4 regions of the Ottowia sp. VDI28 genome follow, and region 4 is predicted to be linked to each of the others. Evidence: predicted binding sites of a transcription regulator. Region 4 holds the regulator's gene; each other region holds the start of a gene.
The links. Region 4 encodes sigma-54, which starts transcription at its own class of promoters, with help from an activator protein. Its sites were predicted from a motif close to TGGCANGNAANCTGCTTT; they were not measured.
Positions count from the first base shown of each region.

Region 1: a site for sigma-54 is predicted at 1,580-1,597, ahead of WJU18_RS30730 (pilin). Genes of this name have one in related genera too.
Region 2: a site for sigma-54 is predicted at 1,794-1,811, ahead of WJU18_RS11335 (nitrate- and nitrite sensing domain-containing protein). Genes of this name have one in related genera too.
Region 3: a site for sigma-54 is predicted at 1,834-1,851, ahead of WJU18_RS29870 (TorF family putative porin). Genes of this name have one in related genera too.

Region 1 is NZ_CP149820.1:6,467,549-6,471,760, forward strand. It holds gene WJU18_RS30725 (hypothetical protein) at 1-1,038, opposite strand, end outside; gene WJU18_RS30730 (pilin) at 1,088-1,552, opposite strand; gene WJU18_RS30735 (CHASE2 domain-containing protein) at 1,992-4,202, opposite strand.
Region 2 is NZ_CP149820.1:2,363,131-2,367,342, reverse strand. It holds gene WJU18_RS11340 (CmpA/NrtA family ABC transporter substrate-binding protein) at 1-371, opposite strand, end outside; gene WJU18_RS11335 (nitrate- and nitrite sensing domain-containing protein) at 610-1,785, opposite strand; gene nirB (nitrite reductase large subunit NirB) at 2,034-4,212, shown strand, end outside.
Region 3 is NZ_CP149820.1:6,287,838-6,292,049, forward strand. It holds gene WJU18_RS29865 (IPTL-CTERM sorting domain-containing protein) at 1-1,652, shown strand, start outside; gene WJU18_RS29870 (TorF family putative porin) at 1,890-2,666, shown strand; gene WJU18_RS29875 (Bug family tripartite tricarboxylate transporter substrate binding protein) at 2,881-3,882, shown strand; gene WJU18_RS29880 (amidohydrolase family protein) at 4,051-4,212, shown strand, end outside.
Region 4 is NZ_CP149820.1:624,989-629,200, reverse strand. It holds gene WJU18_RS02855 (THUMP domain-containing class I SAM-dependent RNA methyltransferase) at 1-1,258, opposite strand, end outside; gene rpoN (RNA polymerase factor sigma-54) at 1,408-2,976, opposite strand; gene lptB (LPS export ABC transporter ATP-binding protein) at 3,020-3,823, opposite strand; gene lptA (lipopolysaccharide transport periplasmic protein LptA) at 3,832-4,212, opposite strand, start outside.

The DNA of each region.
Region 1 (4,212 bases), 720 kb from region 4:
GAGCAAACTCGTGGACTCCAGCATATGCCCTACCAAAAACCAAGAAACCGCAAAAAGAAGCCACGGATTTTTTCTTCTATAAAGCAGAGCTCCAACTAGAGCCCCACATAATGCGATCCCTGAGGCATATATTTTCACGGCGTCATCGGTAATAACCTTTTGATCCTGAAATGGACCAAAATATGCCACTTTCGGGAGGATTATGAGATAAACATACTCCCAAAGTATGAATAACTCACCTTGCAACCTCTCCCAAGAGGAGAATCCTCTAAATTCACTAATTTTCTGCCAGGGTCGAACCAATGGAGAAATGTAAACCAACAAAATAACAACAGACGCTCCAAGAACACTAATGCGTGTACGCCTCCATGCTGCAGCAGCAGCATTATTTTTCAGCAAGGAGATTTCCACTGTAAAGACAAGTGCAGGTAATAATATGCCATTTTCTTTGGAAAGAGTCGCAAACGCAGTCCCTCCTCCTAACACCAGCGTCTGAAGCAATAATCTCTTTTTAGGTTGCGCCGAAAAATAGTCAAATGCTTTTAAATAAATTAGAGCAGCTAACAGCATAAAGAATGCAGCCAAAGTGGTCATTCTTTGAATCAATATTAAGCTGCTTGATGCCAATATCGGAGAGCATGCCCAAGAAGCAGCAGCAATCAGGGCAAACTCATTTGCCTTACTCTCTTGCCGCTCCTCCTCTCTTACCAATTGATGAAGCTGACGGGCTAGAAAAAAAACGATTACCGCATTACATGCATGAATGCTGATATTTGTAAAAAAGAGGCCTTCTCCATTGCCGGGCCATGCAGAATGCTGCAATGCAAATGTCAAAAGCGCGAGCGGCCGCCCGAGAGGTCCTGCGTGACCCGAATACACGAACTCCCAGAAGCTTACCCAGCCATCAATGCTCGCCAGATCTTTTAAGTTTGAATAATCATCATAATAAAAAGCTCCGCCGACACCAGGCAGATATAGCAAAACTATGCCGACATACAAAAGAAGGGCAAGGATAGTGGTATTACTTTTCTTTTGCATATCCAAAAAAAACCCCAGATAACTGGGGTCCCGGATTAGATTTAAATATTTATCGGCAAGAACCAGGCATCAGTCTAGCAGGCGTCCCAGCGCATGTCCATTTTGTGATTCCAGTTGTCGTGTTGCCCGAAGGAGTCAGAGTAACTCGAATAACATCAGCGTCAACTGTACCGTTCACTGCAATCAAACCGGTGGTAGCGCCCACGCTCATCCCAGTTGCGTATTTCGTCGCTTTGAAACTGCTCGCGCAGGTGTTCAGGCTTAAAAAGCCTTTAGATTGCACGATTTCAGAAACACAAGTGCGAGCAGAGCTAGCCGCCAGCACAATCTCGGACACCTTTGCCCGCTTGGTGTAGTCTTGGTAAGCCGGCAGCGCAACGGCCGCCAAAATGCCGATGATCGCGACAACGATCATCAATTCAATCAGGGTAAAACCCTTCTGTACTTTACGGAGCGATTTCATTTTCACTTCCTCTTCCTGCGATGGTGGTGGTTGGATCTGGAGATTTTGCATTGAGTGCGTTGCCGCACAGGGCTTGCCTATGCATCTAGCGTGCCAGCGGTGCCGGGAGGCTTGCTTGCCCCTGCCACGTGGTCATTGTGCAATAGTTGGCAGAACGCAGTGACTATTTTTGGTCTTTTGGGTTACTTGGGGCGACATTTTTTGTCACAAATTTTGGTGCTTAGATACACCATTTGTCTTCATCACAACGCCTCACAGCGCCCTAGGGTAAGAGAGATGTTTACTTTTCCCCCCGCCCAGGAGATCACAATGTTGTCTCTGTCATGAGGCATGATTTCTTCGTATGGACGCCGGACCTATCGTGTGGTGGATGCGTCGCCAGCCGGACAGCCAAGAAAAACGGCTTCGGTGAATTTTTCACCGAAGCCGTTTTTTGAGTGTACGAAGTATGCGCGACCTCAGTGGACGCGGAACACCTCTTCTCAAGTTCTCATATCCACAAACTCTTGTCCACTAAGCCACCTCCGTCCGGATCTGGGAGCGGTCTGTGATGAGCGGCAATCCGTTGCTCGTACAGCCGGTAGAGCTCAAAGCCGGGATTCAACTCACGAAGCTGGTTCACCTTGGCCTCGCATTCGGCCATGTCCCCGCGCCGCTGGGCCTCCAGCAATTGCTCCCAAAGCGTCAGTTCCTGCGTCAAAGCACGGAGCGAAATGCCCTCCTGCGCGCGCACGGTGTGAATAGTGACGGCCTGGTGGCGCCCCCTGACGCGCACACGGTCCAGCTCCTGCCATATAAAGCCGTGCGCTTGCTCGCGGGTAGTGGCGCTGGCCACGATATTGACACCGTAAACACTGGAAAGCCCTTCCAGGCGGGCAGCCAGGTTCACGGCATCGCCCACCACGGTATAGGCCCGCCGCACGTCGGAACCCATGTCGCCCACCGACATCTGCCCGGTGCTGATACCGATACCCAGGCCCAAGGGCGAGCGGCCGGCGGCGATACGTTCGATGTTGAGGATGTGCAGGGCCTGCTCCATGGCCAGCGCGGCCTGCACAGCCAGGCTGGCGTGATCGGGGGTGGCCACCGGGGCGCCCCAGAAGGCCATGACGCAATCGCCCATGTATTTGTCGATGGTGCCGCGATGGGCGCGGATCACGTTGGTCAGGCGGCTGTGCACATTGTTCAGCAAGGCCTGCACCTGACGCGGCGCCATGGTTTCCGAAAGGCCAGTGAAGCCGCGCATGTCGCAGAACATGACCGTCAGCTCCTCGGTCCGGGCCTGCATGCTGTATTGCTCGGGGTTCTTGAGCATCTGGCGCACGAGCTCTGGCGGCACGTAGGTGCCAAAAAGCTGCGCCAGGTCGCGCTTGGCCCGGCCTTCCACAAAATAGCCCCAGGCCATGTTGAGAGCCAGCGCGGTAAGCGCCATCATGAGGGCGGCTGCCTGGGGCAAAGCCAGGCCGGCACCTATGTAGAGGCCAGTGTTCAATGCCAACAGGCCAGCGATCACCGCCACGCCGAGCAGCAGCGCGCCCGCCATGGGCAGGAATGGCAGACCAAAGATCAGCAAGGCCCCGGCGGCAAGCACCACCAGCACCTCATAACCACGCGCATAGTCGGGCTGGTGGGCAATCCGGCCGTCGAGCATGCCCGAGATCAGGTTGGCATGGATTTCGACGCCGGGGAAGGCCTCGCCCACGGGGGTGGTGCGCAAGTCCATGAGGCCGGGGGCGGTAAAGCCGAGCAATGCCACGCGGCCTTTCAGGCTGCCGGCGGGGAGCTTGCCTTCGATCACCTGGGCGGCGGAGATATAGCGGAACGAGCCGCCTTGCGGACCGCCATGGCCACGGTAAGGCACCAGCGCCGTGGCGCGCCGGTCCAGGGGAACCTGCAAGCCTTGCGGGCCGCGGCCCAGCTTGACGGCGGCCAGGGGGCTGGCGGCATCGCTGGAAGCGGCGCGCTGTATCTGCAGGCGCGGCTCACCCAGGCTGTGGCGGAGCGTGGCCAGCGCCAGCGATTCGTAGAATGCGCCCCCGAACTCGGCCAGCATCGGTACGGAGCGCACAACGCCATCGGAGTCCCCTACGGCGTTGAAGAAGCCGCCATGCGGCGCGGCCTTGGCGAGCAGCTCGATGTTGGCGCCGTAGCCGTCCCATTGCAGCAGGCCGGGAAGCGGCGCGCTGGCATCGGGTTTCAGCACGGGCTCGGGCAAGGTGCCTGCGCGGCGGCCTCCGCGGTCGCTGGTGAAGTAATAGCCAAGGGCCACTGGCCGGTTGACCAAGGCTTTGGCCAGCATGGTGTCGTAGTCAAGCCGGGGGGTGGCGCCCGCCAGCCACTCGGCAAAACCGGGCTGGCCGCTCAATTGGTGATTGGCCAGGGCCTGAAGCTCGTGCAGGCCGGAGCTGCGGTCGGGTTCTGCAAACACGACGTCAAGGCCCAGGGCGGCCACTTGCTGCCGGGCGGTCAGTTCGGTGATCAGGGCCGCAACGCGTTCGCGGCTCCAGGGCCACTGGCCCAGCCGGGCCAGGCTGGGCTCGTCGATGTCGACGATGACCACGCGCTCGTCCAGCGTGCCCGGCATGGTGAGCTGCATGCGGATGTCGTAAAGCCTGGCGTCCAGGCGCGTGAGGCTGTCCTGCGTCCAGACGCCGCAGGCATGCAGCAGCGCCAGCAACACCAGCAACCCGGTGGCTGCCATTCGAATTCCA
Region 2 (4,212 bases), 1.7 Mb from region 4:
ATGGCCTGGCCGTTGTGGTTGAGGCCCATGAGCACGGCCATGTCCTTGCGGGTCCCGCCCACGCCCAGATGCACGCCATAGATCAGGCCATAGAGCACGTGAGACATATCGAGCTCGCCATTCACGAGCTTGTCCCGCACGCCAGCCCAGCTGGCCTCCTTGCTGAGCACGAGCTTCACACCGTATTTTTTGTCCAGCCCCAACACCGAGGCCATGACGACGCTTGCACAGTCGGTCAGGGGAATGAAACCGATCTTGACCTCCTCCTTCTCGGGCTTGTCAGAACCAGCGGCCCAAGCACCGCGGTAACCCAAGGCGGTACCCGCGGTCAGTGCAAGGAAACCGCGGCGTGGAATGGTGGATGGCGACATGTCAAAACTCCTTCGAACGTGGGAGACAAAAAACAAAAACGGCGCCTGACCTCAGCCCGCATGTGCGGGGAAGAGGAGGACGCCGTTGTCTTCTTCCACTCGGCCGCCATTGGCCGAGCTTTGAGTGAGTCATTGCATGAAGCGTGCCAAACACATCTCACGGACAAGCACTGCGGTTCTGGCTGACACAATGATGCTGCACTGCACCATGCTGGTGCCGCTCAAGGCCTGCGACACCTCAATGCGGTGCAGCCGGCAGCAGATCAGCCATCGCCAAGACAGCCTCGGCCACCTCAGCCAGCTTGCGGCCCTGATGCATCGCGGTTTGACGCAGCAGCTTGTGCGCGTCTCCCTCGCTGAGCTGCCGCCGAGCCATCAGGAGGCCCTTGGCGCGCTCGACCAGCTTGCGCTCCTGAAGCGCGGCTCGCGCGGTTTCCAGTTCGCCCTGCATGGCTTGCAGGCGTTGGGACTGCTCCTGCACCAGTTCCAGCACCGACCGATTCAGCTGAGGCCCAAGGCCTGCGGCCGGAGCCTGGGCGGTATCGAAGAAATCCGCATCCGCACTCACGGCCGGCAAGGGTTCGCGCGCCTGGGCAATGCGGCATTCGCATTGATACAGCAGTTCTGCCGCAAGTTGGGTTTCCACGGCGTGGAGCGCATCCATGCGGCGTGTGGCGACGTCGAACCATGTCTCGCGCAGATCGGCCGCGGATCCGGCGCCCGCCGGATCGGTGCATCCCACGCGGCGCAGGCGCTCCAGCGCGGCATCTTCGGAGCGCCACAACGGCAGGAGCGCGGGCGGAGCGAATTCGGCGAAGACCTGGAAACACCGCTCCTGCGCGGCAATCAGGTGCAGCCAATGCTGCTGGCGCTGCTCGCCACCCGCGCCGAACGCGGCAACGCCCGCCGCACGCTCTTGCCCCGCAAGTTCCTTGCCTTGCATGAAGTGGAACAACGCCACCAGCAGGCGGGAAACGCCAGGGTCTGCGGCGCTGTCGGCGGCTTCGAACACCACGGCCAGAACACCCGCCACCAGCTTGGAGAAGGCCACGACCGCCTCTTCGGGATTGACAAGGCGCGCCTCTATGCGCCCGCGCAGCGCGGGCAACACATCCAGCCCCTGCAATACATAGGCAATTCGGCTGAACAGGCGAGCTCCTTGAGCCGGCGTGTCCAACTGGCCGAAGCCTGCCCGTACGTCGCGCGCCAACTGCTCACACTCCTCGATCTGCTCCACCAGCAAGGCCGGCGCACCACCCCCCGTCAGGTAGACGATGCACAGCCCCCTCTCCTTCTGCAGCGCATGGATCAGCCGCCCGAGCAGATCGACGAGCGCACTGGTGCGCTGAAGCTGCTCCAGCTCGGCGATCTCGCACTGGCGGGCTACCTGGAGGAAATGCAAAGCGGAAGTCATGCCTCTTCCCAGCAATTCGCGTGCCGGAAATACCCGTCCAGGCATGCACCAACTTGCAGCGCAGCACCTGGCACGGCAATTGCATCGCTTTTTCGCAAGGCCGCGGCGCAAAGGCGCGCCGCACCAGACAGAGGCGTCATTCACCGGCATGGGTCAAACCGTGCTCCGTGAAGGCGCTTTTTTTGTTGCCGGGCCGCTCCAAGTTCTGAAGCCCGGAAGGTTTTGTTTCAGCCAGACAGAGGTTCACGATGAAAAAACCAAGGCTCGTGATGGTAGGCAATGGTATGGCGGGCGTACGCACGCTGGAAGAGTTGCTCAAGATCGCCCCCGATCTGTACGACATCACCGTGTTCGGCGCAGAGCCCCACCCCAACTACAACCGCATCCTGCTGTCGCCGGTGCTGGCGGGCGAGCAGACGCTGGAAGAGATCGTGCTCAACGATTGGGCCTGGTATGAGCAGAACAACATTACGCTGCACGCAGGCTGTGCCGTGACGGGGGTAGACCGAAGCCGGCGCATTGTGCATGCCGCCAATGGCGTGAGCGCCGAATACGACAGGCTGATCATCGCCACGGGCTCCAACCCGTTCATGCTGCCCATTCCCGGCAAGGACCTGCAAGGTGTACTGGCCTACCGCGACATCGCGGATACCCAGGCCATGATCGAGGCCGCCACGCAATACAAGGAAGCCGTGGTCATCGGCGGCGGCCTGCTGGGCCTGGAAGCAGCCAACGGCCTGATGAAACGCGGCATGAAGGTGACCGTGGTACATGCGGGCGAATGGCTGATGGAGCGCCAGCTGGACGACGTCGCAGGCAAGCTTTTGCAGAAATCTCTGGCCGAACGGGGCATGCAGTTCCTGATGACGGCGCAAACACAGGAGTTGCTGGGCGATGCGGACGGCGGCAAAGGCGGCCGCGTGCGCGCGGTGAAATTCAAGGACGGCAGCGAAACGCCCGCGCAGCTGGTGGTGATGGCGGTGGGCATACGCCCCAACACCGAGTTGGCGGAAAAGATCCGGCTCCACGTCAATCGCGGCATCGTGGTCAGCGACACGCTGCAAACCGTCACCGATGCGCGCATCTACGCCGTGGGCGAATGCGCGGCGCACCGGGGTATTGCCTATGGCCTCGTCGCCCCTCTGTTCGAACAGGGCAAGGTGCTCGCGAACCACCTGGCCGAGTTCGGCATCGGGCGCTACCAAGGCTCCATGACCTCCACCAAGCTGAAAGTCACGGGGATTGACCTGTTCAGCGCTGGCGATTTTCAGGGTGGCGCGGACACCGAGGAGATCGTGCTCAGCGATCCGTTCGCGGGCGTCTACAAGAAGCTCGTTCTCAAGGACGACAAGCTGGTGGGCGCGTGCCTGTATGGCGACACCGTGGATGGCAGCTGGTACTTCAAGCTTTTGAGAGAAGGCCGCACGGTCAAGGACATCCGCGACAAACTGATGTTCGGTGAATCCAATATCGGCGACGCCGGCCATCAAGGCCACAACAAGGCGGCCGCGATGCAAGATAGCGACGAGGTCTGCGGCTGCAACGGCGTTACCAAGGGCACGATCTGCAAAGCCATTCAGGAAAAGGGCCTGTTCACGCTGGAAGAGGTGCGCAAGCACACCAAGGCCAGCGCAAGCTGCGGCTCATGCACCGGGCTGGTCGAGCAGATCATCATGTTCACGGCAGGTGGCGATTTCTCGGCGGCCCCCAAAACCAAGGCCCTGTGCGGTTGCACCGACCACGGCCATCAGGCGGTACGCGAGGCTATTGCGAAGCATCGCCTGCTCAGTGTGGCCGAGGTCCAGCATTTCATGGAATGGCGCACGCCTAACGGTTGCGCCACCTGCCGCCCTGCACTCAACTACTACCTCATCAGCACCTGGCCCAAGGAAGCCCGGGATGATCCGCAAAGCCGCCTGATCAACGAGCGCAGCCATGCCAACATTCAGAAAGACGGCACCTACAGTGTGGTGCCGCGCATGTGGGGCGGAGAGACCTCGGCCGCGGAACTTCGCCGCATTGCCGACGTGGTGGACAAATACGGCATTCCCACCGTGAAGGTCACCGGCGGACAACGCATCGACCTGCTGGGCGTGAAGAAAGAAGACCTGCAGGCGGTGTGGCGCGACATTGGCATGCCGAGCGGGCACGCCTACGCCAAGGCGCTGCGCACCGTGAAAACCTGCGTGGGCAGCGAGTGGTGCCGCATGGGTACGCAGGACAGCACCAAACTGGGCAAAGATCTGGAGCGCGCCTTCGTGGGCATGCATGCGCCGCACAAGGTCAAGTTCGCTGTCAGCGGCTGTCCTCGCAACTGCGCGGAGAGCGGCATCAAGGACGTCGGGATCATCGGCGTCGATAGCGGCTGGGAAATGCACGTCGCCGGCAATGGCGGCATCAAGACCGAGGTGGGGCAGTTCTTCGTCA
Region 3 (4,212 bases), 900 kb from region 4:
ATCTGGTCATCATGCACGACAGCACGGTCGACCGCACCACCAACGGCACGGGCGCCATCGAAAGCATGAGCTTGGCGCAGGTGAAAGCCCTGCGGACCAAGACCAAGAACTGGCAGGTCCCCACGCTGCGCGAATATTTCCAGGCTTTCAAGAACAAGCCGATCACGCACTTCATCGAGATCAAGAGCGGCACGCCCTCGGTGGTCACGCAGCTGAAAAAGGAAATCGCCGAAGAAGGCGTCGCCGAGCAGTCGATTGCGATCTCTTTCGACACCGCTCAGATGAAACGCAGCACCAGCGAGATTCCCGAGTTGGCGCTGGGCTTCCTGGGAGGCTCGGCCGATTCGGGCGCCGTACTGAACGATGTGCGCAACGTGCTCAATGCGACGCAGGGGAACAACTCCACATTCAACCCCTCCTATGGCGGCCTCAAGCGCGAAACCATGGAAGCGGCCAAGCACCGCGGCACGACCTTCTGGCCCTGGACGCTCAATACGGCCGCTGACTTCTACAAATACTATAGCTGGGGCACCAACGGCATCACCACCGACTACGCCAAATGGGCTTCGGACTTCCCCGTCGAGATTGCCGCGGCGGAACTGCCGGCCGCCATCGCCCTGAACGAGCCCGTTTCCCTGGATGTGAATCTCACCACGCAAATCGGCGAGAAGCTGGCCACGCGCGCCAATGAACTGGTGCTGCTCGGCGGCACGGCCACCGCTGGCACACCGAGCAACGGCACGGTGACCTTCACCAGCGCGGGAACGGCCGTGGTGCTGCCGGGCTACCGCTACAAGATGGGCGACGGCACCTACAGCTATGTCATTGTCTCGAAACCCGTGACCCTGTTTGTCGGCGGCAGCACGGGCAGCGTGACCGGCATTCCCAACTCGGCCACCGGGGGCGAAGTCGCCTGCAGCGGTGCCGTGCCTGGGCAAACCAGCGCGTGCGCGGTCACGCCCAAGCCGGGCTACCAGCTCGTGGATTTGTCGGCGGGCAGTGATTGCCCCGTGGGCAGCTGGAACATGGATCGCACGGTCTACACCACGGGCGTCCTGACCGGCAACTGCACCGTACAGTTCGACTTCGCGGCGGCTCCGGCAGAAGCCTCGCTCGGCGCCGTGGGCAAGGAGGGTTCGGTTCAAGCCCAGGTCAGTGGCGGAGGCACCGGTCTGTGGGCTTTCGATGCGAGCCAAGCGCTGGAGGTCTCTGCCGCCAGCGGCGCGCCATCGAACATGAGCTTCCCGTTCGGCCTGGCAGGCTTTACGCTCAGCGGTGGCGAAGCAGGCAGCCAGGCGACCGTGGAGCTGACCTACCCGCAAACGCTGCCCACCGGCGCCAAGTACTACAAATTCGGCAAAACAGCCGACAACACGCAGGACCACTGGTATGAATACCCCAATGCCACGATCAGCGGCAACAAGGTGGTGCTGACCTTAACGGACGGTACGACCGGTGACGATGACCTGGCCGCCAACGGTGTGATCCGTGATCCGGGTGGCATTGCGGTACTGGCAGATGCGCCAGCCACCACGCTGACCCCCGTGCCCACCCTGGGGCATGGCGCACTGGCATTGCTCTCGGGCGGCCTGGGCTTGCTGGCTTGGCGCCGGAAGCGCCAAGGCGCTGCCCGTGGTGTGCTTAAGACGTAAGCTTTCACGAAGGGCACTGGCTCAGCAGCGTGGCACCAGCACCGCTTTTATGCTTGCTTCTGCGCAACCGCCCCGAAAAGGGGTGTTCGCGCAGGCCCACCGCACCACTCCGGTGCGAAAACGTGGATCTGGTAACCAAACCCGCTTGCCTGAAACACCTTCGGCTCTGTGGTCTCTCAGTTGGCATGCTCCCTGCTTATGCACTTCCGGGAGCGTTTTCAACCTTTGGGAGCAAGCATGATTGACGCACGCATCAAACTGCATCACCTGGGCCTTGGCCTGACATTGTTGGCCGCCGCGATCGGCGCTTCGGCCCAAACGGCCGCACCTGCAGCCGAAGCCCCGGCGGCCGCGGCCGAACCCGCCAGCTCGCTGGCGTTCAACGCCGCGCTGACCAGCGACTACCGCTACCGCGGCATCTCGCAAAGCCGGCTCAACCCCGCCATCTCGGCCGGCGCGGACTACACCCATGCGAGCGGCTTTTACGTGGGCACCTGGCTCACCTCGATCCGCTGGATCAAGGATGCAGGGGGCGATGCGCCCATGGAATGGGACGTCTACGGCGGCTACAAAGGTACCGTGGGCCCGCTCGGCTATGACGTCGGTGTGCTGCGCTACCAGTATCCCAACCATGAACTGGCGATCAGCCCCAACACCACCGAGCTTTACGGCGCGCTGACCTGGCAAATGGTCACGGTGAAGTATTCCCACTCCGTGACCAACCTGTTCGGCTTCGATAACAGCAAGAACAGCGGCTACCTGGATGTTTCGGCCAGCTTCGATCTGGGTAACGGCTGGTCGGTCGTACCGCACGTGGGCCACCAGTGGATCAAGAACAACAACGATGCGGCGTACACCGACTACTCCGTCACGCTGAACAAGGATTTCGGCAATGGCTTCTCCGCCAGCGCCGCGCTCGTGGGCACCGACGCCAAGAAGGAACTCTATGCCACCCCTTCTGGCAAGTTCACCGGCCGCAACGGCGTGGTGGTGGGCGTCAAGTACACGTTCTGATCTCCGGTAGTCTGAATTTCCGGGCCGGGTGATCCCCCGGCCCCGAAGGGCGGCGCCAGCGCGCTGATGTCCCAAGGCGCGCGCCCATCGCGCGCAGCCTTCTCCATCCGACCTCCATCCGAATTCCGCTAGGAGAAATTCCCCCATTCTCCTTTCCCGCCGTGGCCAGGCGCCTGCCACGATCGGAGCGAATCGCACCGGATAGGAGACATCAATGACCACGCCCCTCAACAGGCGGACAGCCTTGCACCGCATGTCCTGCGGCGCCGCCGCCGCGCTCGGCTGGAACGCGGCTTCCCTGGCACAGGCCCAGGGCACCTGGCCAAGGCAACCGGTAAAGGTGGTAGTGCCCTTCGCGGCGGGCGGCTCGACAGATGTCTTCGCACGCCTGCTGGCACGTCATTTCACAGAGGTGGTCGGCCATCCCTTTGTCGTTGACAACCGCCCGGGCGCCAATGGCAATCTTGGCGCCTCGCAGGTAGCGGCCGCCCTGCCCGATGGACACACCCTGCTGCTATCGACGACAGGCCCGCTGTCCATCAACAAGCTGCTGTACCGCAACATGCCCTACGATCCGGTGACGGCTTTCACACCGATCGCGCTGCTGGCGGATCTTCCGTTGGTATTGGCGGCACACCCCTCCGTGCCGGCCAAGGATCTCACACAGCTCATCGCCTGGCTGAAAGCCCGTCCTGGCGACGTTTCCTACTCCACCGCAGGCAACGGTTCGATGGGCCATCTGGCTGCGGAGCTGGTACAGCGCGCCACCGGCACCTCCATGATCCATGTGCCCTACAAGGGCTCCGCAGGCGCGCTCAACGACTTGATCGCGGGCGTGGTGAAACTCAGCTTCGACCTGGTGCCGACCTACCTGCAGCAAATCGAAGCCGGCAAGATCCGCGCACTCGCGGTACTGGGCACGCGGCGCGTCTCGACCCTGCCTGGCGTGCCGACCCTGCTGGAATCGGGCATCAAGGCCAGTGCCGTCGGCTGGAACGGGCTGGTCGGCCCCAAGGGGCTTCCCGCGTCTATCGTGGCAATTCTGAACAAGGCCACCAACGAGTTTCTCGCCAGCACCGAGGGGCGGGCCCAGCTGCAGACCTTCTCGATGCAACCGATTGGTGGTAAACCGGAAGCGTTGTCGGCCTTTGTCCGATCGGAGATGGACAAATGGCGCCCCATCGTGGAGCCGCTCGCCTCCACCATCATGCAATAAGAACGTGTTTACGATCTCCTCGCGGGTCCGTTGCGCCCGAAAAACCGCGTCTGCCGCGTTAAAAATCCTCGCGATACCACGAGGTATCCCTGCGGTTTTCGCCTTGCATCCACCATTTTTCGATCACAACGGCCCTCGCGCCGAGATCGTAAACACGTTCTAAGCCACATGCCGAATATCAACACCCGCCCCGATGCCCCGCTGGTCGACGCCCACGCGCACGTCTGGACGAACGATATGCCGCTGGCACCCACCGCGTGGCACCGTCCGCCAACCGAGGCTTCGATCGAGCACTTCGTTCAGACGCTTGATACGAACGGCGTGACTTTC
Region 4 (4,212 bases):
CTGGAGATGCCCGGCCCGTCAGATCGAAACGGAACAGCCGGCATTCGATGGGACCGTTCCACATCGGCACCCGGCGCGATTCCTTCAGCCGTAGACGGCCAGGGAGCTTGAGATCGGGCGTCAACAGCCAGGCACTCCAGCCCGCGTAGTGTGACTTCCAATGCGCACTGAGCTGACGGAAGAAATCGTCGCCGGCGTCGACCTCGGCCGCCGTCCCCGTCCCTTCTCCCCGCGCGCGCGCCAGTGTGCCGCTCTGGAAAGCCTCGCGGCCCCGGCCGGCCACACCCGCGGCAGCGATACGCTCACCATAGGGTGGGTTCATGACGATCACGCCCGGTTGGGCGCTTGGCGGCATGCGTTGCAGCGCATCGCCGCCGCGCAGTTGCACGGCATCAGCCACGCCAGCGCGCTCTGCATTGCGTTGGGCAAAATCGACCATGCGGTGGGCCACGTCGCTACCGAAGACGGGCACGTCGGCAGACCTGCGCTCGCCTTGGGCTTCGCTTTTCATGGTTTGCCAGCTTGCGCGATCAAATGGTCTCAATTGCTCGAAACCAAAGGATCGCTGACCGCCCGCGGGCAGCCCTAGCTGAATCTGCGCCGCCTCGATGACGATCGTGCCGCTGCCGCAGCAGGGGTCATACAGCGGCACTTCCTGCACCGAGCGCGTAGCAGGCTGCCACCAGCCGCTAGCGGCCAACATGGCGGCTGCCAGGGTTTCCTTCAGCGGCGCGTCACCCTTGTCCTGGCGCCAACCGCGCTTGAACAGCGGCTCGCCCGAGGTGTCGATGTACAGCGTGGCAGTGTCGACCGTGAGGTGGGCATGCAGGCGCACATTCGGCGCATGCGTATCGATGCTGGGACGTACACCGCCCCGTTGGCGGAAACGGTCGGCCACGGCATCCTTGACGCGTAACGTCGCGAAATTCAGGCTCTGCAGCGGACTGTGCTGCGCCGTCAACTCGATGCGAAAGCTCTGGCGAGGCGTGAACCATTCTTCCCAAGCCACGCCTGAGCCGAGCCTGTAGAGATCTTCCGCGTCGCGATAGGGGCCGTGCGCCAGCTCGATCAGCACCCGCTGCGCCAGGCGGCTGTACAGATTGAGGCGCAGCGCGCCCGCCCAATCGGTGCGCACGCGCACACCCGCGCGCACGGTGAGCAAATCACTGCCGACCAGGCCCGTGAGGCCGTGCACTTCATCGGCCAGGAAACCTTCAACGCCGGCGGCGCAGGGTAGGAAGAGGGTCAGTTGGTTCATTTGATCGGGACGCGGCACAGGCCAGTAAGGGGTGATTGTCGCTCCCGCCGAGGGTGGCAAGCCTTGCCCGCCGGGATCGCCGGGCTCCAGCCTGGCAGCAGCGTGTACAAAACCCCTCTTGCCGAGCTGGAGCTCGGCGGTCCCAGGGGTTACGCCAGCTTGCGCAAGCTCGCCACGGGAATGCGCAGCCCTTCGCGGTACTTGGCCACCGTTCGGCGGGCGCAATCGATGCCTTGCTCCTTGAGCATATCGGCGATCTGGTTGTCCGATAGCGGCTTCTTCGTGTCCTCGGCGGAGATGAATTGCTTGATGAGCGCCCTCACCGCCGTACTGGAGGCATTGCCACCGGCTTCCGTCCCCAGCGCAGAGCCGAAGAAGTGCTTCAGCTCGAAGGTGCCCTGCGGCGTGGCCATGTATTTGGCGGTCGTTACACGGCTGATGGTTGATTCATGCACGCCCAGCTCGTCGGCCAGCTCGCGCTGCACCATGGGACGCATGGCCAGTTCGCCATGGACAAAGAAATTCTTCTGCCGCTCGACGATGGCCTGTGACACGCGCAGGATGGTGTCGAAGCGCTGCTGGATGTTCTTGATGAACCACCGGGCCTCCTGCAAGCGCTGCGCCAACGCCTGGTGGTTCTCGCCGCCTCGACCGCCGCGCAAGGCACCGGCATAGATGTCGTGCACGCGCAGACGCGGCATCACATCGGGGTTGAGCTGCACACGAAAGCGCTGCTGCGCACCCTGGCCGCTGCAGGTGACGATGACATCCGGCACAATGGCATTACGCGTGACATCCGCAAAGCGCCGCCCCGGCTTGGGTTCCAGCCGGCCAATATAGGCCATGGCAGCGCGCACCAGGTCTTCGGGTTCACCCGTGGCCTGGGCAAGCCGCCGTGCATCGCGCCGCGCCAACAGGTCCATGGCGCCGTGCTGAGTACAAATCTGCAGCGCCGCGGCGACAAGCGCCTGCTCCTGCGCGCCCAACCCTCGCTCATTCTGGCGGCTCTTGAGCTGCAGCGTGAGGCATTCAGCCAGGTTGCGCGCGCCGACGCCGGCGGGCTCCAGTGATTGCACGAGCCTGAGTGCCAGTGTGAAGCGGTGCACCAACTCTTCCATCTGCTCCTGGCCGTCGTTCTCATCAAGGAGGGTCGCGGCCAGTTCAGCGAGCGTGTCTTCGAGGTAGCCATCCTCGTTCAGCGACTCGATCATGAAACGCACGGCCGCCGCATCCTCCGGCATCAGGCGCAGGGACAAGGCCTGGCGGTGCAGGTGATCGGTCAGAGACTCCTGCGGCGTACCACGCTCGCCGGGGTCGAGTTCGTCGTCATCTTCCAGATTGTTACGGCGGGCGGGCGCATCGCCTCCCCATTCACCGTCGTCGGGCTGGGTTTCCACGCTGCCATCGCCGTCCCAGCTTTCAGCGACCAGGGTCTCGCCCCTGGCCCCGTCGGTATCGCCGAAATCGTCTGTGCCAGCCTCCGCGCCCTGTTCGCTGGCGCGGTCGCCTTCGCTCACGCGGGTATCGGCGCGCGCAAGGCCGAATGCCTCGCGGTCGGCGTCTTCTTCTGCGCGCTCAAGAAAGGGATTGTCGTCCAGCATCTGCTCGACTTCGCTGGCCAATTCCAGCGTGGACAGCTGCAAAAGCCGGATCGACTGCTGTAGCTGGGGCGTGAGCGCAAGATGCTGGGAAACGCGCAGTGAAAGGCCGGGTTTCATGCCGTCACCGCCGCGCCGGTGTACTCAATAGCGTGTTCACGCTTCAGAGCCGGAAGTGTTCGCCAAGGTACACACGCCGCACTTCAGGATCGGCAACGATCTCCTCGGGGGTACCTGCGGCCAGCACACGGCCTTCACTGATGATGACCGCATGGTCGCAGATGCCCAGTGTCTCGCGCACGTTGTGGTCGGTGATCAGCACACCAATGCCGCGCCCTTTGAGAAAGGCGATGATGCGCTGGATTTCGATGACGGCAATAGGATCGATACCGGCAAAGGGCTCATCCAGCAGAATGAAGCGTGGCTGCGTGGCCAGCGCTCGCGCGATCTCCACGCGGCGGCGCTCGCCCCCGGAAAGCGAGGGCGCGGGCGAATCACGCAAATCGTTCACGTGAAGCTGCTCCAGCAACTCCGTCAACCGGCGCTCGATTTCGGCCTTGGGCAGCGGGTGGCCATTCTCGTCCTGCTGCAATTCGAGCACGGCCCGCACATTTTCCGCGACGGTGAGCTTGCGGAAGATCGAGGCTTCCTGTGGCAGATAGGAAAGGCCCAGCCGCGAACGCCGGTGGATCGGCATGTGCTCGATCGGCTGGCCGTCGATGCTGATCTGGCCGCCATCGGCGCGCAACAGGCCGACGATCATATAGAACGACGTGGTCTTGCCAGCGCCGTTGGGGCCGAGCAGCCCCACCACCTCGCCATTGCGGACCGTGAGCGATACATCATGCACCACGCGCCGCGCGCCATAGTTCTTGCGCAGGCTTCGGACCTCCAGACGGCTGGAGCCGGGCGCCGCTGCCTGGGACGGCGAGACGGCGGCGTTGAGGACGGGGGCGGGCTGCTCCACCTGCCCACTCACTGGGATGGCCCCGTGGAAGGCCGCAGCGGCACGGCGGACTCCGCCCCGGAGGCTGGAGCAGGTGTACCACGCGGCGCCAGAATAGCCCGCACACGTCCGCCAGCCCCCTTCGAAGGGGTGGCACCCGCGGAACGCGCCGCGCCATCGACGGTGTAGACCTCGGTGGTGTTGTTGTAGACGATGACCGCCCCCGTGACTTCATCCTGCATGGTGGAGCCAGCCAGGCGCCGCATCTCGGCACGGCGGATAAAGCGCACGGTGTCGGCCTTGCTGTCGTACTCGATGGTGTCGCCTTCGCCTTCGATGTATTCGTCCAGGCCTTCGCGCTTCTGGCGGAAGAAAGCCCGCTTGCCCGGCTCGGCATACATCACGCCGAA